3 regions of the Alteromonas sp. G4i13 genome follow, and region 2 is predicted to be linked to each of the others. Evidence: predicted binding sites of a transcription regulator. Region 2 holds the regulator's gene; each other region holds the start of a gene.
The links. The regulator FliA, encoded in region 2, starts transcription of late flagellar genes. The targets are predictions, from matches to a motif close to CTAAAGNTNNNNNNNNNNNNGCCGATA.

Region 1: ACFI6J_RS13475 (HAMP domain-containing methyl-accepting chemotaxis protein) is a predicted target of FliA. The motif match lies at 3,568-3,594, and genes of this name have one in related genera.
Region 3: ACFI6J_RS08430 (DUF3530 family protein) is a predicted target of FliA. The motif match lies at 2,481-2,507, and genes of this name have one in related genera.

The regions. Positions count from the first base shown of each region.
Region 1 is NZ_JBHNYX010000026.1:3,612-10,665, reverse strand. Features, by position in the region: gene lysC (lysine-sensitive aspartokinase 3) at 1-526, shown strand, start outside; gene ACFI6J_RS13480 (SOUL family heme-binding protein) at 591-1,172, opposite strand; gene ACFI6J_RS13475 (HAMP domain-containing methyl-accepting chemotaxis protein) at 1,400-3,424, opposite strand; gene ACFI6J_RS13470 (symmetrical bis(5'-nucleosyl)-tetraphosphatase) at 3,707-4,534, opposite strand; gene apaG (Co2+/Mg2+ efflux protein ApaG) at 4,542-4,916, opposite strand; gene rsmA (16S rRNA (adenine(1518)-N(6)/adenine(1519)-N(6))-dimethyltransferase RsmA) at 4,924-5,751, opposite strand; gene pdxA (4-hydroxythreonine-4-phosphate dehydrogenase PdxA) at 5,748-6,734, opposite strand; gene surA (peptidylprolyl isomerase SurA) at 6,748-7,054, opposite strand, start outside.
Region 2 is NZ_JBHNYX010000001.1:187,708-194,761, forward strand. Features, by position in the region: gene flhF (flagellar biosynthesis protein FlhF) at 1-1,247, shown strand, start outside; gene ACFI6J_RS00880 (MinD/ParA family protein) at 1,253-2,119, shown strand; gene ACFI6J_RS00885 (RNA polymerase sigma factor FliA) at 2,116-2,847, shown strand; gene cheY (chemotaxis response regulator CheY) at 2,884-3,267, shown strand; gene ACFI6J_RS00895 (protein phosphatase CheZ) at 3,302-4,057, shown strand; gene ACFI6J_RS00900 (chemotaxis protein CheA) at 4,070-6,304, shown strand; gene ACFI6J_RS00905 (protein-glutamate methylesterase/protein-glutamine glutaminase) at 6,333-7,054, shown strand, end outside.
Region 3 is NZ_JBHNYX010000013.1:51,417-58,470, forward strand. Features, by position in the region: gene ACFI6J_RS08420 (AmpG family muropeptide MFS transporter) at 1-996, opposite strand, end outside; gene ACFI6J_RS08425 (hypothetical protein) at 1,040-1,363, opposite strand; gene ACFI6J_RS08430 (DUF3530 family protein) at 1,506-2,393, opposite strand; gene rluA (bifunctional tRNA pseudouridine(32) synthase/23S rRNA pseudouridine(746) synthase RluA) at 2,544-3,260, opposite strand; gene rapA (RNA polymerase-associated protein RapA) at 3,310-6,171, opposite strand; gene ACFI6J_RS08445 (DUF4019 domain-containing protein) at 6,501-7,054, shown strand, end outside.

The DNA of each region.
Region 1 (7,054 bases), on a different contig from region 2:
GGTGTTTGTAGGCTCTAGTAAGGAGCCAGAAAAGGGCGGTACTTGGATTGTGCGTGATTGTGAGCACGAACCACCGTATCGCGCTATTACTCGCCGTAAAGAGCAGGTAATGGTGACAGTGAAAACACCGAAGATGATGTATGCGCAAGGCTTCCTGCAGCAGGTATTTGCCATCATCGCTAAGCACAAGCTAAGTGTTGATTTGGTTACCACGTCAGAAATCTCGGTATCTTTTACCCTTGATAACCCTGCAAACTCTGTGGCTCAGCGACTAAACAAAGAAACCATTGCTGAACTTGAAACTATCTGTGATGTGAAAGTAGAAAAAGGTTACGACCTTGTCACGGTTGTAGGTAACAACATGCAAACCGCTGTTGGTGTTTCTAGCAAGATTTTAGCTGCGGTTTCAGATTTCAACCTGCGTATGATTTGCTTTGGCGCCAACCCGCACAACCTATCGTTCTTGGTTAACGAGACCGACAGTGACCACGTGGTTCGCAAGCTTCACACGGCGTTATTTGAATAAGCACCTACTGTGCTGAATGACCCCAAAAAACGGTCGCCTTAAAGGCGGCCGTTTTTATTTCACATCAGTTTGTAGATGATTTCAAAATGTCGACCGGTACAATGATTTCGTGACGTTTATTCCACGGTAGGGTGAAAGGCGAGTCGTAGCCCATATAGCTAGGTTCACCATCAAGCTCAATATTATTGTCCCTAAGGGCTTTAAGCAGTTTATTCGTATACTGCTTCTTATCGCTGTCCTTGTTGAAACCTGAATAACGAATAGCGGCTACCGTTCTCGCTGGTACAGTAACCAGCGATACATCTTTGTGCGTAGGCACAGGAGCGCTTTTAATGTCATATTTGCTGGGCAAGAAAAACATCATTGTTTCTGAAGATGAGACTTCGACAGGAGAGGTCATTGCAATTTCTTGAGAGCGCTTTCCAACTTCTACGGGGGACGTCATTGACACATTGCTACTGGATGTATTCTCACCAGAGATATAATTAAAGAGTAGTTGAAATGCTCCGTTATCTTCATTCCCACTAGACATTACGCCTAACGCTTCATTGTAATGCCTCACTTCAATATCTTCATCAAGGGTCTCGATAATGGAATAGGGAAGGGTTTCTGTATCTTTGTAATATGATGGCTCAGCCTGGATCATTGTTGACGCCAATAAAGTAGTAATGAAAAGAGGCAAGCGAAAACGGGAAAATATCATTCTTTTTTAGTGGTTTGTTACGAATAGTCCTTATACGAATTAAAGCCGATTAATGCTCAGTTAAACTGTTCTAAAGTAACTATCTATGCATTCCTAAAGTGTGCCAGATTAATTGTTAGACACAAAAAAGGGGCTAAAAGCCCCTTCTTAAAACAGGTTTGTAAAAAGCGTTACACTTTAAACTGTCTGATAGACTGTTGTAACTCTTCAGCAAGTCGAGCCACTTCATGGCTAGACTCAGACGTTTGCTGTGCTCCAGCTGTCGTCTCTTCAGCGATACCGACAATAGTTTCAAGCTTTTCGCTGATCTCTTGTGATACCGTATTCTGTTCACGGGCAGACTGCTCAATTTGAGAGCTCACGTCATGGGCTTTGTGAACGGCGTCTGAGATGATATCCAACGCCTGTGTAGCCTTTTCAGTTTGTGCCACACACGCCGCAGTTTGCTCTTTACCTTGATTCATCACCGATACCGCTTTTTCAGCACCCGCTTGAAGCACTTCAATCATAGCGTTGATTTCTTGTGTCGATTCTTGAGTTCGGCTGGCAAGGGTTCTCACTTCATCAGCAACAACCGCAAAGCCTCGACCTTGTTCACCGGCACGCGCTGCCTCAATAGCAGCATTCAAGGCGAGCAGGTTGGTTTGATCTGCAACACCACGGATAACGTCTAAGATGCCACCAATGCTTGCGCTGTCTTGATGAAGCTTATTGATAACGTCTGCCGCTTCTTGAACGTCACGAGATAAGATCTCAATGGTGTTCTTATTCTCTAGTGAGATTTGGCGCACGTTCTCAGCCTCAGCATCCGCATGGCGAATTTGACTTAGTGTATCTTCAGCGTTTTGCACAACCAGCTGCGACGTAGAGTGCATTTCTGTGGTTGCTGTTGCTACTTGGCCAATTTGTGATTTCTGATCCTGAATTGAATGCGTCGTTTGCGCCGTCACTGCAGACGTTTGTTCTGAGGCGGCTGCCAGCTGTTCAGCACGAACGTTAATGGCTGTAATGAGCTCCTTCAGGTTTCCAATTAGCGTATTGCAGTTTCGGGCTAAAAGACCAAATTCGTCTTGCGCCGAATCGTCTAGACGGTGAGTAAGGTCACCCGATGAAGCCACCGTCAGAAGTTCATTTACACGATAAAGCGGACGTGTGATTGCGCGAACGGTCACGTAGCCAATAAATGCTGCTACTGCAATCGAGATAATAACAACCACAATAACGAACGTGTTGCCCGTCGCAATGGCGCCGTTAACCTGACTTTCTACATGTGACGCTTTCTTGTCTGCAAGATTGAGCAGGTTTTCTAGAGCGACAACCGCTTGCGCGATATTTGAGTCTGAAGCGTTAAGCGCTTTTTCAGCATCATTTCTGCGCTCTAGACGATCAACATGAAGCTGAACCACGCCATCGTTAGCTTTAATCGCATTGATTGCGTTGTTAACCAAGTCGTTAATATCATCAAGAGTACCAGAATCATCGCGGCCGCCCGCAGTTTGCATCATGTCGCTTAATTGCGTGACCACTTTCTCGACAACCAAATCAACTTCGTTGCCTAGCGTTTGTGAACGAACCAGTGTCTCTGTTTTAATGTACTCGTATGAAACCGTTAGCAAAGAAAGCAGCGACGTCTCAAGTTGACTGCCGATTTCTGCCGCACGTCGTAGGTTAGGGTCGCGCTGAACAGCATCTAAGTCTGAGAAGTCTAGAAGGTAGGTAGATGCATCGTCTGCGTTGTCTTCAGCGTCACCCAGTCTGTCTTGAATTGTGTTGCGTATATCAAGATACATTTGGTGATTTTTGTACATCGCTTCAACATTGGTGATATATGCTTCATATGACTCACGTACAGTATTCAGCGTGCTCTTTAGTTCAGGCTCGTTATTAACGGCCTGCGCCAGTTTCTTATATTCACTCTCAAAGGTGTCTTTGGCAGAGTTAAAAGACGCTCGTTTGTCTTTTAAGCCATTTAGATCTTCTTCGATGTAGCTCTCGAAGGTAAGTCGGCCCATATTGAGAAAGCTGGCTTTAAGTGCATTGCTGCCTGCTACTGTGGGTAATGCAACGTCATTTACTTCTTCCGTTGCTGAGCCTATTGAGTTGAGGTTATAAAGTGAAACAACACTAATGACGATCAGAAGTGCGCTAATCGCTACAAATCCCCCGATTACGCGTGTGGCTACCGTTATTTTCATCGGAACTCCTGGATGAGTGTTTTTTATTTTTATCCCTAACGATATTACCCGTCTCAGCAAACAAAATATAGCGATTAAAGAAGCTAGTTTGCTTAATTACTGAGTAGATAATGAGACATTATCGTTACTATCGTAAGTAAGTGTATCGGCTACAATAACTTAATGTTTATTTTATTTAGCACTTAAGTGTAGAAAGTTTAACTGGTAATACCAGTTGGTGCTTAAAATTATACACGTAAATATGTGAGAATTGGATAATTGCGGAGCCAGTAAACTCTGGTTTTAGGCAGAAACACTCACAAGCGAAGCGGAGTTCAGGTTTAGCAAAGTCATGCTTTGCCCCCAAACATAGCCTGTATCTAAGCCGATAAATTGATGACTGTTCGTTTGGCCCGACAGAGCTGCCCAATGCCCAAATACCACTCGTTGATCGTCACCGAGCTTTTTATTCTCTACTTCAAACCATGGTTTTAACGTGCTACTAGTGCTGTGGGATACTGCGCTGGGATGAGATTTGTTATCAAAATCGAGTGTGCCATCGGTATGAACAAAACGCATGCGCGTACACGCATTCACAATAAAACGCAGTCGCTCATCACCCTTAAGTTTATCTGACCAGTTGTTGGGTTTATTACCATACATTTCTGAAAGAAAAGCAGCGTAATTGTCGGATTTTAGGATGTTGCTAACTTCGTCACTAAGTGAAACGCACTCATCGATAGACCATTTAGGATAGAGTCCAGCATGCACCATTACTGATTGCTCATCTAACTTCATTGCCAACGGGAACTGACGCAACCAGTCAATAAGTTCGGCCAAGTCTGAAGCATTAAGTAGAGGCTCTAATTTGTCGGATTTTTTTGCTTTGCGGATGCCGTTTACAACGGCAAGTAAGTGAAGGTCGTGGTTTCCTAAAACACTGCTAAACTGGCTGCCGAGAGACTTTAAAAAGCGCAATGTGCTCAAAGAATCTTCTCCTCGAGCAACTAAATCACCTACTGCGAGTAGCGTATCGTTTTCTTCGTCGAATTTTACTTTATCTAACGCGCGACGAAGACCATCGTAACAGCCTTGTATATCACCAATGACGTACGTGTTACCTTGCGACATAGAAACCTTAATGAAGAATACTTGGAATGGCTAATCGGAAAACGTCGATAGGAACGCGAAAACGCTCGCCGCTCTCTAATTCCATTACATAGTAGCCTTCCATATTCCCAACCGGCGTGTCAATGACAGCGCCACTGGTATAGTCAAAATGCTCGCCCGCTTTCATGATAGGTTGCTTGCCTACAACCCCATCACCTTCAACTTCTGATGTTTTGCCATTTGCATCGGTAATTTTCCAGTAGCGACTGAGTAATTGCACCGTATGGTCGCTATTGTTCTCAATCGTAATGTGGTACGCGAAGGCAAATTGCTTTGAATCTGACGGAAGGTGGTCGGGAAGGTGACGGGTTTTCACCCGCACCTTAATATCAAGTACATCCATAGAGAACTTACTGCTCTTGTTGGTGCTCTTTTGCCGACACAGCGTTTGCTATTGTGGCAAAATCGTTAAGTGATAATACTTCTGCGCGAGAGGTAGGATCGATACCTAGCTCACGGATCTCCTCTTCACTTAAACTGTCTTTCAGCGAGTTGCGAATGGTTTTTCGGCGCTGGTTGAACGCTTGTGCACAGACGCGCTCAAGCGTATTTACAGACTCAACGTCTACTGGCGGAGCCTGATGCGGCACTAGCTTCACTACTGCAGAATCAACCTTCGGGGGTGGCTTAAAGGCACCCGGCGGAACATTGAGTACCGGAATGACGTGGCAGTAATACTGCGCCATAACGGAAAGCCTGCCGTAATTCTTAGAACCTGGTCCTGCTGCCAAGCGGTTTACCACTTCTTTTTGAAGCATAAAATGCATATCTTCTATGCAGTGAGCATGATCAAAAAGGTGAAACATTAGTGGTGTCGAAATGTTGTAGGGCAAGTTACCAAATACGCGAAGCTTTTTGTCTTTGACTGGCATTTCTTTGCACAAAGCACCGAAATCCATTGTCATCGCATCTTGTTCAATAACCGTTAGCTTATTGCCGTTAAATGGATGGTGTCTCAATCGCTTAGCAAGATCTCTGTCTAGCTCAATGACTGTGAGTGCATCTACTTCTTCACAAACAGGATCTGTTAATGCGCCTAAACCTGGTCCAATTTCTACCAGGTTTTGTTCATTTTGTGGCGCGATGGCCGCAACAATCTTGCCTATCACGTAATCATCGTGAAGGAAGTTTTGTCCGAATCGCTTTCTGGCCGTATGGCCTAAGTGTGTTTTACTCATTGTTGATGATGTGCAAGCTCGATGGCTTTTTCCAATGCTTTTCTGAAACTACCGGCGTCGGCTTCACCTGTTCCTGCTAAGTCTAATGCAGTACCGTGATCTACCGATGTACGAACGAAAGGTAACCCTAGCGTGATATTCACTGAAGCCCCAAAACCCTTATATTTTAGCACGGGTAAGCCTTGGTCGTGATACATAGCCAGCACTACGTCAGCATTTTCCAGATATTTGGGTTGAAATATGGTGTCTGCAGGTAGAGGGCCTGTGATCTTTAAGCCTTCTTCTCTTAGTTCGTTAAGCGCCGGAATGATGGTATGAATTTCTTCAGTGCCAATGTGACCATCTTCACCCGCGTGAGGGTTCAAGCCACACACATAAATGTGAGGCTCTTTAACGCCAAACTTCAATTTAAGGTCGGTGTTGATGATATGAATGACCTTATGAAGACGCTCTCGGGTGATAGCTTTCGCTACATACTCAAGGGGAATATGCGTGGTGGCAAGCGCTACATTAAGACCTTCAGTTGCCAGAAGCATAACCACATCAATGGTATTGGACTGATACGCAAAAAACTCAGTATGACCGCTGAATGATACCCCTGCTTTGTTGATAATGCCTTTGTGTACGGGGCCGGTAACGACGGCGTCGAAGTCGCCATCCATATTTGCCTGACACGCCTGGCGCAGAGTTTCTACTACGTATAACCCGTTTTCGCTATCAAGCTCGCCTGGCGTAACGTCAACGGATTTATCTATTTGCTTTATAAACAACGAACCCGCATCTTGAATTTGCGGGTTAGTGGCATCGTAATCGATTAGCGTTAATGGCAGCCCCAAGGCGCTTGCTCGTGCTTTGAGCATTTCGCCATCGGCAAACACGACAAGCTGCGCTTGCCATGCTTCCTGGGCCAGTTTTATGATCAAATCTGGCCCGATACCTGCCGGTTCTCCCGGCGTTATTGCTATTTTAATTGGTGTACTCATGAATAACTTATTGTTACGAGTCGACAACTTCTACGTAAGCGGCATCACGCATCTCACGTAACCAGTTCTCGGTTTCCTCTGAAAATTTACGGTTGAAGATAAGCTGGTAAGCTTTATCTTCTTTGCGCTTATCGGTAGCGTCATCAATACGACGTTCAATAAGCTGAATTAAATGCCAGCCGTGCACGGTACGAACAGGTTCACTAAATTCTCCAGGCTCAAGCTGTGCAAGTGCGTCTTTAAACTCAGGCACGTAATTATTTGGATCCGACCAGCCAAGCTCGCCACCGCGAAGGGCTGAACCAGGATCTTCTGAATGC
Region 2 (7,054 bases):
CGAAAGCGTCTCCACAAGCAGCTGCAAAAACACCTGGCCAAAAGGCAGTGCCTAGCTTGAGCGAAATCATTGGTGACGACGGTCCTGATAGCCTTAAAGCACTGCTAGAAAAGCAGCACGGTGGAAATAATGGCGTAGCGAGTCCCGCGCAACCTAACCAACCAATGACAGCAAATGCTAAGCACGCCAATGAAATTGCTTCGCACTTAGACTTCTCAGAAGCCTTTATTGACGACGTAGAAGCCCAGCAGTCTTCTCATGAACCAGTTCGTCAGAACGCTTTCCCAGAGCATCAAGCGTCGAGTATGGATGATACCGCTGTGACGCAGTCAGCGGAGCTTGCGCAAATCAAGGAAGAGCTAGCGTCTCTTCGCGATGTATTGCAATATCAAGTGGCCGACTTGATGGAAGCTAAAAACAAACGTCAAAAACCTGTTCATCAATATCTAATCACCCGTTTAACCGATATGGGGTTAAGCAACGCGTTAGCGAAACAGCTTATTAGCTATACGCCGTCACATTACAACGAACGAGATGCATGGGTATATCTTCTTAACCTATTGGCTAATCGCATAAATGTGACAGGAAACGATATACTTAGCGCACAAGGTGCTGTTGCATTAGTAGGACCAACAGGTACCGGTAAAACAACTACCGTTGCGAAACTTGCTGCCCGCTATGCGCAAAAATACGGTGCAGAGTCGGTTGCGATGATTACCATCGATACGTATAGAATTGCCGCCTATGAGCAGCTAGCGACATACGGAAAGATTATTGGCTGCACGGTGAGAAAAGCGCAGACTAGTGAAGAACTTGCGGATTTATTATTCCAACTTCGTCATAAGCGACTAGTATTGATTGATACGGCTGGATTTAGTCAAAGAGATAGTCGATTAATTAAACAAATTAAGCAGTTTGATAACGGACAAATGCCAAATGTTAAAAAATATTTGGTAGCGCAAGCAAATACGCAATATCCTGCTTTGCAGAGAATCATTCAAGCGTATGATGATATTGAACTAAGTGGCTGTATTTTCACAAAGTTAGATGAGTGCTACTCTTTAGGAGAGGTGCTTAGTGCAGCGGTTGAATACCAATTACCGGTTAGTTATGTCACCGATGGTCAAAAAGTACCTGAAGACATTAAGATTGCAGAAGCGAAATCTTTGGTTTCCGCTGCTGCAAAGCTTTATAAAAAGTACGGTTTGAATCATACTAGTGGTAACAACGCAATTAAAACAGCATAAGCAGTATGATTGACGACCAAGCGAGTAGCTTAAGAAAAATGAAGCAATCACGGTTAATCAAAGTAATCGCCGTCACCGGTGGCAAAGGTGGCGTAGGTAAAACAAACATTACATTGAACACCGCTATCGCCATGGCGAAGCAAGGTAAACGTGTAATGGTTCTCGATGCGGACCTCGGTCTTGCTAACGTAGACGTTATGTTAGGTTTGCGTGTTGAGAAAAACTTATCCCACGTGCTTTCCGGCGAATGTACACTTGATGAAGTATTAGTGACCGGTCCGCACGGAATAAAGATTGCCCCTGCCACATCAGGCACGCAGTCGATGGCAGAATTGTCGCCAACGCAACACGCTGGCCTAATTCGTGCCTTTAGTGAGCTGCGCTCGCAAATTGACGTGCTTATCGTTGATACAGCGGCAGGTATTTCAGACATGGTGTTGAGCTTTTCAAAAGCCTCACAAGACATCATGGTCGTTGTGTGTGACGAGCCTACTTCATTGACAGATGCGTATGCATTGATAAAAATTCTGAATAGAGAGCACGGTGTTTTCCGCTTCAAAGTTGTGGCTAATATGGTGCGCGACGTGCGAGAAGGCCAAGAGCTATTTAGTAAATTGAGCAAAGTGACAGGGCGTTTTTTAGATGTTGCACTAGAATTAGTGGCGACAGTACCGTTTGACGAGAACATTCGTAAAGCAGTGCGTAAACAAACAGCCATTGTCGATGCTTACCCAGGTTCACCGGCAGCCGTTGCAATAACACAGTTGGCGAGTAAAGCCTTAACATGGCCTATTCCAGCGCAGCCAGGTGGCCATTTAGAGTTTTTCATTGAACAATTAGTTGCAGAAAAAGCCGTAGGAAGTCAGCGTTGAACAGCAAGGCAGCCGCTTATCAACAACAAACCGATAAAGCGCAGTTAGTCGAAAGACATGCGCCATTGGTTAAGCGTATAGCGCATCACTTGATAGCGCGATTGCCGGCTAGTGTTCTTGTAGACGATTTAATTCAATCAGGCATGATTGGATTATTAGAAGCCGCGCGAAACTTTGATGGTTCAAAAGGAGCCAGCTTTGAAACGTTTGCCGGTATTCGCATTCGCGGTGCTATGCTAGATGAAATTCGCAAAGGGGATTGGACACCGCGTTCAGTCCACCGAAATGGTCGAGCGATCACTGAAGCAATTTCGCAAGTAGAAAGCGAAACAGGCCGCGATGCTAGAGATTCTGATATTGCTGATAAGCTTAATGTAAGCTTGCAGGACTATCACCAAATGCTTAATGAAGTAAATGCCGGAAAGCTGGTAGGTATTGAAGATTTAGGTGTGTCAGAAGATGTTATTTCGACAGAGCAAAATCGAGGTAGCGACGCACCACTGGAAGATTTGATGCAAGGCGCTTTCCAAAAAGCGCTTGCCCATGCAATTACGACATTACCTGAAAGAGAAGCGATTGTACTTTCGCTGTATTATGATGAAGAGCTGAACCTAAGAGAAATTGGTGAGGTTCTTGATGTAAGTGAATCGAGAGTCAGTCAAATTCACAGTCAGGCCATGTTAAAACTCAAATCACGAATGAAGTCGTGGCAAGCTGACGAAGAATAGAAATTAATAACAATTAACCCCTCACTGGAGGCTATTTTGGACAAAAGCATGAAAATTCTCGTGGTCGATGATTTTTCTACCATGAGACGTATCATCAAAAACCTACTTAAAGATTTGGGTTTTTCCAACATCCAGGAAGCGGATGACGGAAGTACTGCATTGCCTATGTTGCAGCAAGGTGATTTCGATTTCGTAGTTACCGATTGGAACATGCCTGGAATGCAGGGTATTGACTTGCTTCGCGCGATTAGAGCCGATGACAAGCTCAAGCACCTACCAGTACTCATGGTTACTGCTGAAGCGAAGAAAGAGCAAATTGTTGCCGCTGCGCAAGCAGGTGTTAATGGCTACGTTGTTAAGCCGTTCACTGCAGCAACACTTAAAGAAAAATTAGATAAAATATTCGAACGTTTAGGTTGATCCAGACGCTCACCAGAGAAATGAGGTTTACTGGATGTCAACGAATGTAAACGTTCCAATTTCGTTGGAAGAAGCAAAACAGCTTGTCACCTACCTTGAAGAGGGTGACAACGCTTCAGCCAATGCCCTATTAGAAGCGGCCTCAATGAAAGAAAACGTTGAGTTATTTGCCGAAGTAGGGAAACTGACGCGTCAGCTCCATGACGCGCTGAATAATTTCCAAATAGACGACCGCATTAAAAATCTCGCGACCGATGATATTCCCGATGCACAATCCCGCCTAACCTACGTAATTGAAGAAACTGAAAAAGCTGCTAATACTACTATGGATGCCGTTGAAGCGAGCATGCCTATAGCTGAAATGCTGTCGGCGCGCATCGAAAAGGTTATGCCTGAGTGGAAGAAGCTGATGAATCGCCAAATAGAGTTGGGTGAATTCAAGGCTTTATGCGCAGACTTAGACGAATTGTTGGAAGAAGGTTCGGCACAGTCAGCTAAACTTACACAGTTACTTACAGAAGTATTGATGGCTCAAGGTTATCAAGACTTAACTGGTCAGGTTATTCGCCGCGTTATCGACTTGGTTAAAGAAGTGGAAGACAGCTTAGTTAACATGCTTACCATGTTTGGTGAACGCGACGGTGCAGAACAAACTAAACCATCCAGCGTTAAGGCCGATAAGGTTGATGGTGTAGAGGCAGAAGGCCCTATCATTGATGCCGATAAGCGCGACGACGTCGTGTCAGGCCAAGATGATGTAGATGATCTTCTGTCTAGCTTAGGTTTTTAGGGGAGCGGGCGCATGTCGTTTGATGTTGACGAGGATATATTACAGGACTTTCTAGTTGAGGCTGGAGAGATACTTGAACAATTACAAGAACAGCTCGTTGATCTTGAGAACAATCCTGAAGATGCGGATTTGCTGAATGCAATTTTCCGTGGTTATCACACAGTTAAAGGGGGAGCAGGGTTCCTGTCTCTTACTGAGTTAGTAGAAATTTGTCACGGAGCGGAAAACGTCTTTGACGTAATGCGTAACGGTCAACGAACACTAACCCCTGAACTGATGGATATTATTCTGCAAGCCACAGATGTGGTGGTTGAAATGTTTGAACGAGTGAAAGCTCGGGATCCATTAGAGCCAGCAGATGCACACCTAGTCGACTTGTTACACAAACTAAGTCGCCCGGAATCTCCAGATGAGAATATTTTTGGTGAACAAAGCGCGCCGGCGTCAGAACCTGAGCCCGCGATTGAAGAGCCAGAATTAGTTGTTGAAGAGCCTACTGCACAGGCACCAAGTTCTGGTGATAGCGGCGGTATTGACGAAATCACTGAAGATGAGTTTGAAGCGCTGCTTGATGAGCTTCATGGCTCTGGGGCACCAGGACAGTCCTCAGCGGCTAAAAGCGAACCTGCAAAGGCTGCTGCACCTGCTGCCGCTAGTGATAACGACGATATCACCGACGAAGAATTTGAAGCGTTGCTTGATGATTTACACGGCAAAGGCAAGTTTGGTGGTGAAGAAGCTGCGCCAACGGCAAATACACCAGCTCCAGCACCAGTTACGCCGAGTTCAGCTGGTGATGAAGAAATCACCGATGACGAATTTGAAGCACTGCTTGACCAACTACATGGCTCAGGGCAAGGGCCTACCAAGCAGGGAGCCGTTTCAAAGGCGCCAGAGCCTCCTGTAGATAAGGCAGCAACAGAAGCGGTTCAAAAAGCGAAACAAGCAGCGCCAGCTGCGCCAAAATCGACGCCTGCTCCTAGCGCCGCAGCGCCAGCTAAAGCAAGCGCACCTGCTGCACCAAAAGCAGCGCCTAAAAAAGATGAGAAGAAGGCGGCACCAGCTGCGCCTCCTGCTGAGACTACAGTACGTGTAGATACCAAGCGCCTTGACCAAATTATGAACATGGTGGGTGAACTCGTACTAGTGAGAAACAGGCTAATAAGCTTGGGTATCAACAGTAACGACGAAAGCATGTCCAAAGCCATTGCCAACTTAGATGTGGTAACGGGCGACTTGCAAGGTGCGGTAATGAAAACCCGCATGCAACCTATCAAGAAGGTGTTTGGTCGTTTCCCTCGCGTTGTTCGAGACCTCGCTAGAAGCTTGAAAAAAGAAATAACCCTTGAGCTTGTGGGTGAGGAAACTGATTTAGACAAAAACCTGGTTGAAGCACTGGCCGATCCACTTGTGCATTTGGTGAGAAACTCCGTCGACCATGGTATTGAAATGCCTGATGACCGTGCTGCAGCGGGTAAACCGCGCATGGGTACGGTTCAGCTATCGGCATCTCAAGAAGGCGATCATATTCTTCTAACCATCGAAGATGATGGTAAAGGAATGGATCCTGAAAAGCTTAAAGAAATTGCTATTAGTCGCGGTGTACTAGACGCAGACGCAGCTGCACGGATGTCGGATGTTGAAGCGTTTAACTTGATATTCGCGCCAGGGTTCTCAACCAAAACAGAAATTAGTGATATTTCTGGTCGCGGTGTGGGCATGGACGTGGTTAAGACTAAAATTAACCAACTTAACGGCACCGTGAACATAGATTCACAGCTAGGAAAAGGCACGCGACTGGATATCAAAGTTCCGCTAACGCTAGCCATTCTTCCGACGCTAATGATTGTTGTAGGAAAACAAACCTTTGCGTTACCATTAGGTGCGGTGAACGAAATAATAAATATGGACATCAAAAAGACCAACACGGTCGATGGCCAGCTAACAATGATAGTTCGTTCAAAAGCAATTCCGTTGTTCTTCCTTGGTGAATGGTTGATTCGAGGTCCCAAAAACATCGATAGAGAAAAGGGACACGTTGTTGTAGTGCAAATTGGTACACAACAAGTAGGATTCGTAGTAGACGCGCTAATAGGCCAAGAAGAAGTGGTTATTAAACCTCTTGATGCATTATTGCAAGGCACGCCTGGTATGGCGGGAGCCACGATTACATCAGACGGTGGAATTGCACTAATTTTAGATATTCCGAGCCTGCTTAAACGGTATGCGCGTAAACCCATCAATTAAGGCGATGAATTAACAGGAATAATAATCCATGGTCTTTAAAGTCCTTGTCGTGGACGACTCGACTTTTTATCGTCGTCGAGTAAAAGAAATACTCGATGGCGATAGGGAACTTGAAGTTGTTGGGGAAGCGAGAAATGGGCGCGATGCACTTGAAAAAGCAGAAGCGCTTAAGCCGGATGTGATAACGATGGATGTTGAAATGCCTGTCATGGACGGCATTTCAGCTGTAAAGGCCATAATGGACAAACGGCCTACACCTATTCTTATGTTTTCTTCGCTTACGCATCATGGTGCGCAAGCGACATTAGATGCGTTAGAAGCGGGCGCGCTCGATTTCTTACCGAAGAAATTTGAAGATATCGCGCAGGACAGAAAAGACGCATCGCGCTTGTTGTGTACAAAAGTACGCTTAATAGCGCGTCGTGGTATTGGTCTTAAGCGTCCGTCGTTTCGCTCTACAGAGGCAAGAAAGCTTCCTGATAATGCGCCAAAGCAGGCGTTCTTTAAAACATCAGGGTTGCTATCAGGGCATAAAGACGCAGCCAAACAACCAACCGTTTCGTCTGTAAGAGCGACGGGAAAGCACTACAAGTGTTTGGCAATAGGGGCTTCTACAGGCGGGCCTGTGGCGCTTCAAAAAGTGCTGTCTCCTTTACCTGCAGAGTTTCCATACCCCATTTTGCTTGTACAACACATGCCTGGAACATTTACTACGGCATTTGCACAGCGTTTAGACACAAACTGTAAGAT
Region 3 (7,054 bases), on a different contig from region 2:
GGCCACACCCGCAATCATTAATCCGCGGTAAATACCGTAGCGAATGTTAACCAACCCACCTAACAGTGAAAACACAATGGTTACCCACCAGTTGAGCAATTTTGAGTAAGTAGCGATATCGCTATTAGAAAAGCCAATTTCTTTATAAAACACGATACTCATGCGGCCTAGAAAGGCTTCACCGATTTTAAATAGAAAGATGAACAGTAAAAACGACGCCGCTAATTTAACGCCGTTTCGATTGAAAAATTCGGCGAATGGCGTGACAAGAGTAGTTTGTATCCAGTGAAAAACGGGAGACTGCTTTGTATCTTTGGCTGTTATCTTTTCAAGTAAGGCTTCGCGGTCAATTTGTGGCTCGTTCGCTAAACACGTGGCGCACATTAATAAAGCCATGAGAGCACCGAGTAAAAGATAAATGTTTGGCCAAGTCCAAGATGTCATGTCAGCCAAGAAGAACGGGATAGCACCAAGCCCGCCATAACCTGTCCACCAGCCAGCGGTGGCTACTGAAGACGCAGCTGACATGCCGTCTTTGTCGTCTTGGGCAATACAGTCAATGCGAAAACCATCGATGGCGATATCTTGCGTGGCTGAGGCAATAGCAATAAGCAAACCGATTAATGCAACGTAAAACAAATCTTGGTCTGCAGTGAGTTGAGACATCACTAAACACAGCAAAACTACAGAGCCTTGCATAGCGAAAATCCAACCTCGTCGTTGACCTAATAGTGGGGGCTTGATTTTGTCGACAAGCGGAGACCAGAGAAAATTAAAAGAGTATGTCGCGAAAATAATGCCGAATAAGCCGATGGCCGAGCGAGACAAACCTTCATCTTTGAGCCAAGCAGATAGCACTGAACCAATCATGATCCAAGGGAAGCCACTGGAAATGCCGAAAAGAAATATACTGAGGTATCGTTTGTCGTTAAACGTTTTTAAAGCGTTGAGCAAAACTGCGGCCTTAGGCAAGAATACAAAAGCATATTGAGCCATGAACCACAGTGAGAAGCAATAACGCGTTGAAGTGAAAGTTTTTCTATGGACGAATGCCGACGCAGTCGAGTGGGCAATGACCCAAACCTTCAAGGAAATTCACGCAGTTATTTAGTTCATCTACAAGAAACTGGTCGTTAATTAGCTTGTCTTCATTCCAATAATGCACTTGGTGAAGTAAATGCCAAAAAACCCGTTCTTTTTGAGTATAGGGCTGCGTTAAGGTGTAATCAATTTGCCCCCATTCTTCCATACTATCCCAAAAGAATAGCTCGATTTCCTCGATAGGAAGCTCTCCTTGCCAAAATGCTCTCAAATAGAAACACAGCTGCTTTGCTTTGTTATCTACGAAATCTTGAACACTCACAAGTAACTCAACCGTCTATGTTTGCTAAAAGTATTATAGTTCATAACAATGTTACTGCTTAGGACAGAGGCTTGCTATTTACACCATTAAATTTAGGTAATTGTTTTGGATACTAATTTAGCGTAATCGGTAAATTATGGAATTACCAGCCTAGGTGGCGAGTCCAACCAATAGTACTATTTGCAACTATTTGAATATGAGGGGGTTTCTGAAATTCCTTTATACTAAAGGCTAACAAATTGCTGGGGATAATTATTTGCCGATAGTGCATTTTTAGTGCGTTTTTTGCGCTAGTCTTTCGCTTTTGCGTGGTGCTGTTCGCCCAATCGTTAAATCCACTTAGTGACAGATCCAATATTGGAAAGCTGGACTGTGCTATATTATCTATAACTAATGTATTCGTTGATTCTTCTGGCCAAAAAGGTGAAATGGCTACGAAAGTGTCTGGATGAAGTTGAGGCTGTTGCTCTACGACGGACAAGTAAGTTGTGGCCAGCATGCCTTGTGCAATGACCATACGGTAGCCCGAATTGTCTTGTAGATAATTATTCAATGCATTGAGTTGTAAACTCAGCGCTGAAGTTGCTGATTCAAAATTGAGATACTGCGTAAGTTGATTACTTCTGGGGTGGATATTTGGGGCTGACATAGACGTAGTTTCAGAGTCTGACATGTCGGTGTTTGTAAATTCAGCAGGTAGGTTCTGCTGGGAAGTGACATTGACCGGCAAATTAAACGGACTTATCACTACATTCCAGCCTTTTTCAGCAAGCATGTTGGCAAGGCTATTTCCCTGCGCGAGAGTAAGGCTAGAGGGAAAAGGCTCAGTGAGTATGATAGCCACACCCAAAGGTAACGGTGTTTGCGCTTCAATTTCAATAATTGGGGATTCCACTTCTCCAATCATCAAAGGTTTCACTTCTCCAGGTAGATAGGCGTGACTAACATCTGTGAAAAAGTCACAGTGAGCTGTCATAGGCAATAGCGAAACAATAACAGCAAATGTTAAAAGGAGAGCGGGCCTTTTCATAAAATGTGGTTTGCCTTTACCTTAATCTGGATCTATTCAGCTTGGACAGCATCAAATTAATTCGTGCATCAAGCGTTATACGAAGGTTATCGGCAGTGTGCGTTAAAACTAAAATGGAGTCTATTGATAAAGTTGAGTAGCGTTAAAACGCTACTCAATACTTTCTGAAAGCGGCTTTGGGCAAAATGGACTAAAAGGGATGGCGACATTAAAGTGCAGCCAATGCCCAAGTGTCGGGTGCGAAAGACTCAAGCTTTCAGCATGAAGCTGTAAACGAGGCGCCATGGATAACGCTTCTTCATGGGCATAGAGTCTATCTCCCAAAATAGGGTGACCCAAAGCAAGCATATGTACTCGCAGTTGGTGAGAGCGACCGGTAATGGGATAAAGGGCAACGAGAGAATAGGGTCGCTCTTTTTCATCCAGTGTGCGCTCAATGACGTCAAAGTGCGTTACGGCTTTTTTACCGCGCTCGAAGTCTACCATTTGCTTTGGCCTGTTTGGCCAGTCGCAAATAAGGGGAAGGTTAACCTCTCCGCTGTCTTGTTCTACATGTCCATGAACCCGAGCGAAGTAGCGCTTTTTAGTTTGACGTAATTCAAACTGTTTCGAGATATGGCGATGGCTGTCTTTATTAAGCGCCAGCACCAAAATACCCGAAGTCGCCATGTCTAAGCGATGCACTACTGTGGCGGTGGGATACACTCGGTTAACCCGGCTAATTAGCGAGTCGCGGTGCTCCAATGCTTTGCCCGGAACGCTCAATAGCCCGCTAGGTTTATGCGCAACCACCATGTCCTCATCTTGATACAAAATATCAAGATAAGGTGTCATCGGTGGGTTATAAACAAAACTTGGGTTCGCCATTATGTACTCGTTACTTCACAGTCGCTTTTGAATGTTTAACCTTTCGAGGTTACGGGTTATTTACCACAATACGAATGGCGTCCAGCTGAACATCTGCATCCTGAATAACTTTATCAAGGGCGTTCATTTGCGTTTCAATAAACTCAATTTCGCTGTCACGTACTGCTGGGTTACGCTTTTGAAGATCGCGCAAGCGCTGTATTTCTTCGTTAAGCGTGCTGTGCATGCTGTTAAGTGCGTCGTGTTGCTTTTGGTTAGCTTGCTGATGGGCAAGCTTACGCGCCTTTTCAATGGCAAGCTCAAGCGGCTGTTGCAAGGCTTTTAGAAGCTGAGCCGAGATCTTACGTCCAATTTTACGCTTAACGTCGAAGCTCAATTCAGACGGGTTTCCTTGCGCATCTAAACACACTCGCACGGGCGTTTGAGGTAAGAAGCGGCCCAACTGAAGCGCTTTAGGCGCTTGCGCCTGCAGCACAAACAACGCCTCAACCCAATAAGCGCCTTTTGGCAAAGACGGCTCGGCAATGAAGCCCATGCTGCTCTTTCCGTGTACGTCGGTGAGTACTACGTCCATGGCGGTATGCACAAGTGGATGATCCCAACTTAAAAACTGTACGTTTTCTAGCGTGGTGGCTACACGGCGCTTGTAAGTAACCGTCATGCCTTCTGGGTCAAGGCCCGGAAGCTGGCTCACCATCGACTCGGTTGGCATAAGAATAAAGCAGTCATTGCCTTTTTCATCCTGCTGAACACCGATAGCATCGAAAACGCGACCCATAAAGCGCGACAAATCTTGTTCGCTATCAAGGGTAATAATGTCTTCAAGCAGTTGTTCTACGCGGCCTTCACCCGAGGCATTAAGCTCAAGAAGGCGATCGCGACCGGCTTCAAGCTGCGCCACGAGCTGGCTATTAAGCGTAACACTCATGTTCACTAGCTCGTCACGCGCGCTCATATCGTCAGGGTGTAAGCACGCACCAATAAGCAGAGGCTTAACGTCGTCGAATACACCAGAGCCCGTGGGGCAGGTCTTTTCAAAGGCATTCAGCCCTTCGTGATACCAATCTAGTAATACGTGCTGCGCGGTTTTCGCTAAATACGGCACGTGAATTTGTACGGTTTGGGTTTGGCCAATACGGTCAAGACGACCAATACGTTGTTCAAGCAGATCTGGCGTGATAGGCAAATCGAACAGCACCAAATGATGAGCGAACTGGAAGTTACGACCTTCGCTACCAATTTCACTACACAGTAGAACTTGTGCGCCGTCTTCCTCATCAGCAAAATAATGGGCCGCCTTGTCGCGCTCCACAATGCTCATGCCTTCGTGGAATACACTGTGGCGAATACCGGTTTGCGTGCGAATAACCTCACCTAACTCTTGCGCTGTGCGGGCGCTTGCGCAAATAAGCAGAATCTTTTCTGGCTTAACGCTTTGCATGAAATCAAGCAGCCATTCAACGCGCGGGTCTTGCTTGGTCCAGCTGTTAACCACGCTTGCCATACGTTCAGGATACAGTGAATAGGTTAAGTCGCCGCCGCTCACGGCATCTGAATAAACCTCAGGCAAAGCCAGTTCGTAAGCGCTTAATTTACGCATCGGAAAGCCTTCGATATTGGCGCGGCGGTTTCTAAACAGCATACGACCTGTGCCGTGACAATCGATAAGTTGGTGCAGCAGCGCATGGCGATTTTCCGGCGCACTTAAATCACCCGCATGTTCCATTACGTCAGGCGCGAATTCTGCGAGTTTGCTGCGTTGTTTGTCGTTAGGCTCGGCGTCTGAAAGTAATGGCGCTACCGCATCGGCCAGTTGGCTGTATTTCGATTCTTCATCTAAGAATGCATCGTAGCTATGGAAGCGAGCCGGGTCGAGCAGGCGCAAGCGGGCAAAGTGGCTTTCGTGACCAAGTTGATCAGGCGTTGCGGTAAGCAGTAATACGCCTGGCGTTTGGTTTGCCAGCGCTTCCACACACAAGTATTCGGCAGAGGGAGCCTCACTTGACCACGCAAGGTGATGGGCTTCATCGACAACCATTAAATCCCATCCTGCAGCTTGAATTTGCTGCTGGCGTTTTTTGCTCTTGCTTAGGAAGTCGATACTACAAAGTACTAGCTGGTCGTTTTCGAATGGATTCACAGCGCTCGCGTCAGATGTTTCGTCATCTTGTAAGCCTTCGCTCTTCTCTATAGCCTCGCAACGACTTTCATCGTAAATGGCAAAAGGAAGGTTAACGCGACGAAGCATTTCAACTAACCATTGGTGCATGAGCGAGTCTGGAACCAAAATAAGCACGCGCTCTGCGCGGCCTGTTTTAAGCTGCTGGTGAATAATCAACGCGGCTTCAATGGTTTTACCAAGACCTACTTCATCGGCAAGTAATACGCGAGGTGCGTGTCTGCCGCCTACCTCTGACGCAATGTGGAGTTGGTGCGGAATAAGCGATATGCGCGCACCTGCAAGACCAATGGTGTTTGAACGTAAGTAATCGTATTGATGATCTAAAGCACGCTCGCGCAAATCGAACCATTTAGGGTTGTCTAATTGCTGACTGAACAGGCGCTTTTCAGGTTGGTTCAAGCGAATGTGGCTGTCTAGCATGGTTTCAGGTAATCGCGCTTGCGCTTTGGTGTCTTCGCGAAGCCCGTGATAGATGAAAAGATCTTGGCTTTCTTCTTTTTCAGTAATGGTCATTTCCCAGCCGTCTTGGCTTTTGACCGTTTCGCCAATTTCAAAAATTAGTCGCGTAAGCGGCGCATCTTGCTTAGTATACTTTCGCGCTTCGCCTGTTGCTGGATACAACACTTCGACAGAACGGAAGTCGCTACCAATAACGACACCTAACCCCAGCTCTATTTCTGTGTTGCTTAACCAACGCTGACCAACTGAAAATTGACTATCTGAACTCATAAATCACCAACCTATTTTTCGGGGGGCGGTATTGTACGCATTGCGTTGTGATAAGTCATTAATACTAGCTCATTTGATTTGCGGTTGCAGGTGGGGGGATTGAGTACCTATGCCCTGCGTTAACAAGACGATTAGCACTAGTAGGCCTTCTTTGCTTCACAACGAGAGTGCTGGTAGCAAAAGAATAAGAACGTTGACGTGCCCATCAGGCTTGCTTTGTCACAGGGTTGGCGTAAAACTGTCGTATCACTGACCATGGATATTTCTTACTGTTAACCGCGTTACGTTTTTAACGTATGTGAATCGCAGCTAACAGGAGGAAGCGCGAGATGGATATGAAAGTAGACAGTCAAAAGCTTATACAACTTCGCAATGCTAGGGCATGGAGTCAGCAGCATCTGGCAGATGTGTCTGGATTGAGTTTGCGTACTATTCAGCGAATTGAGAAAACACAATCTGCATCACACGATTCAATAGGCGCACTTGCTTCAGTTTTCGAAACGACGCCCGATGCGCTTTTAATGGGGGAAACCCATGCCACCACAAGTCATGCTCAAGGGCAGCCAACCTCGCAAACTTCTACTGCGGGCGAGAATGCCGCAGCTCATCATTCAATTAAGCTGCAGGGTGACCGGCCAACGTCGTTGAATCCCCAACATGTTCTTTGGGCCACGCTAGCGCTCGCCATCAGTTTGTTCGTTGCTATTTATTATGCGCAAACGGTCAATGCAAACAATGGTAGCAACCAAGTAATTGAAGCTGGCAAGCCAGTTAATGTCAGTAGCGAAGTCCTTGAAGATGCAACAAGTTGGCTGGAACTTATCGACAGCGGTGAATATGAACAAAGCTGGAAAGAGAGTGGGGCTATTTTTAGAAGCGGTAT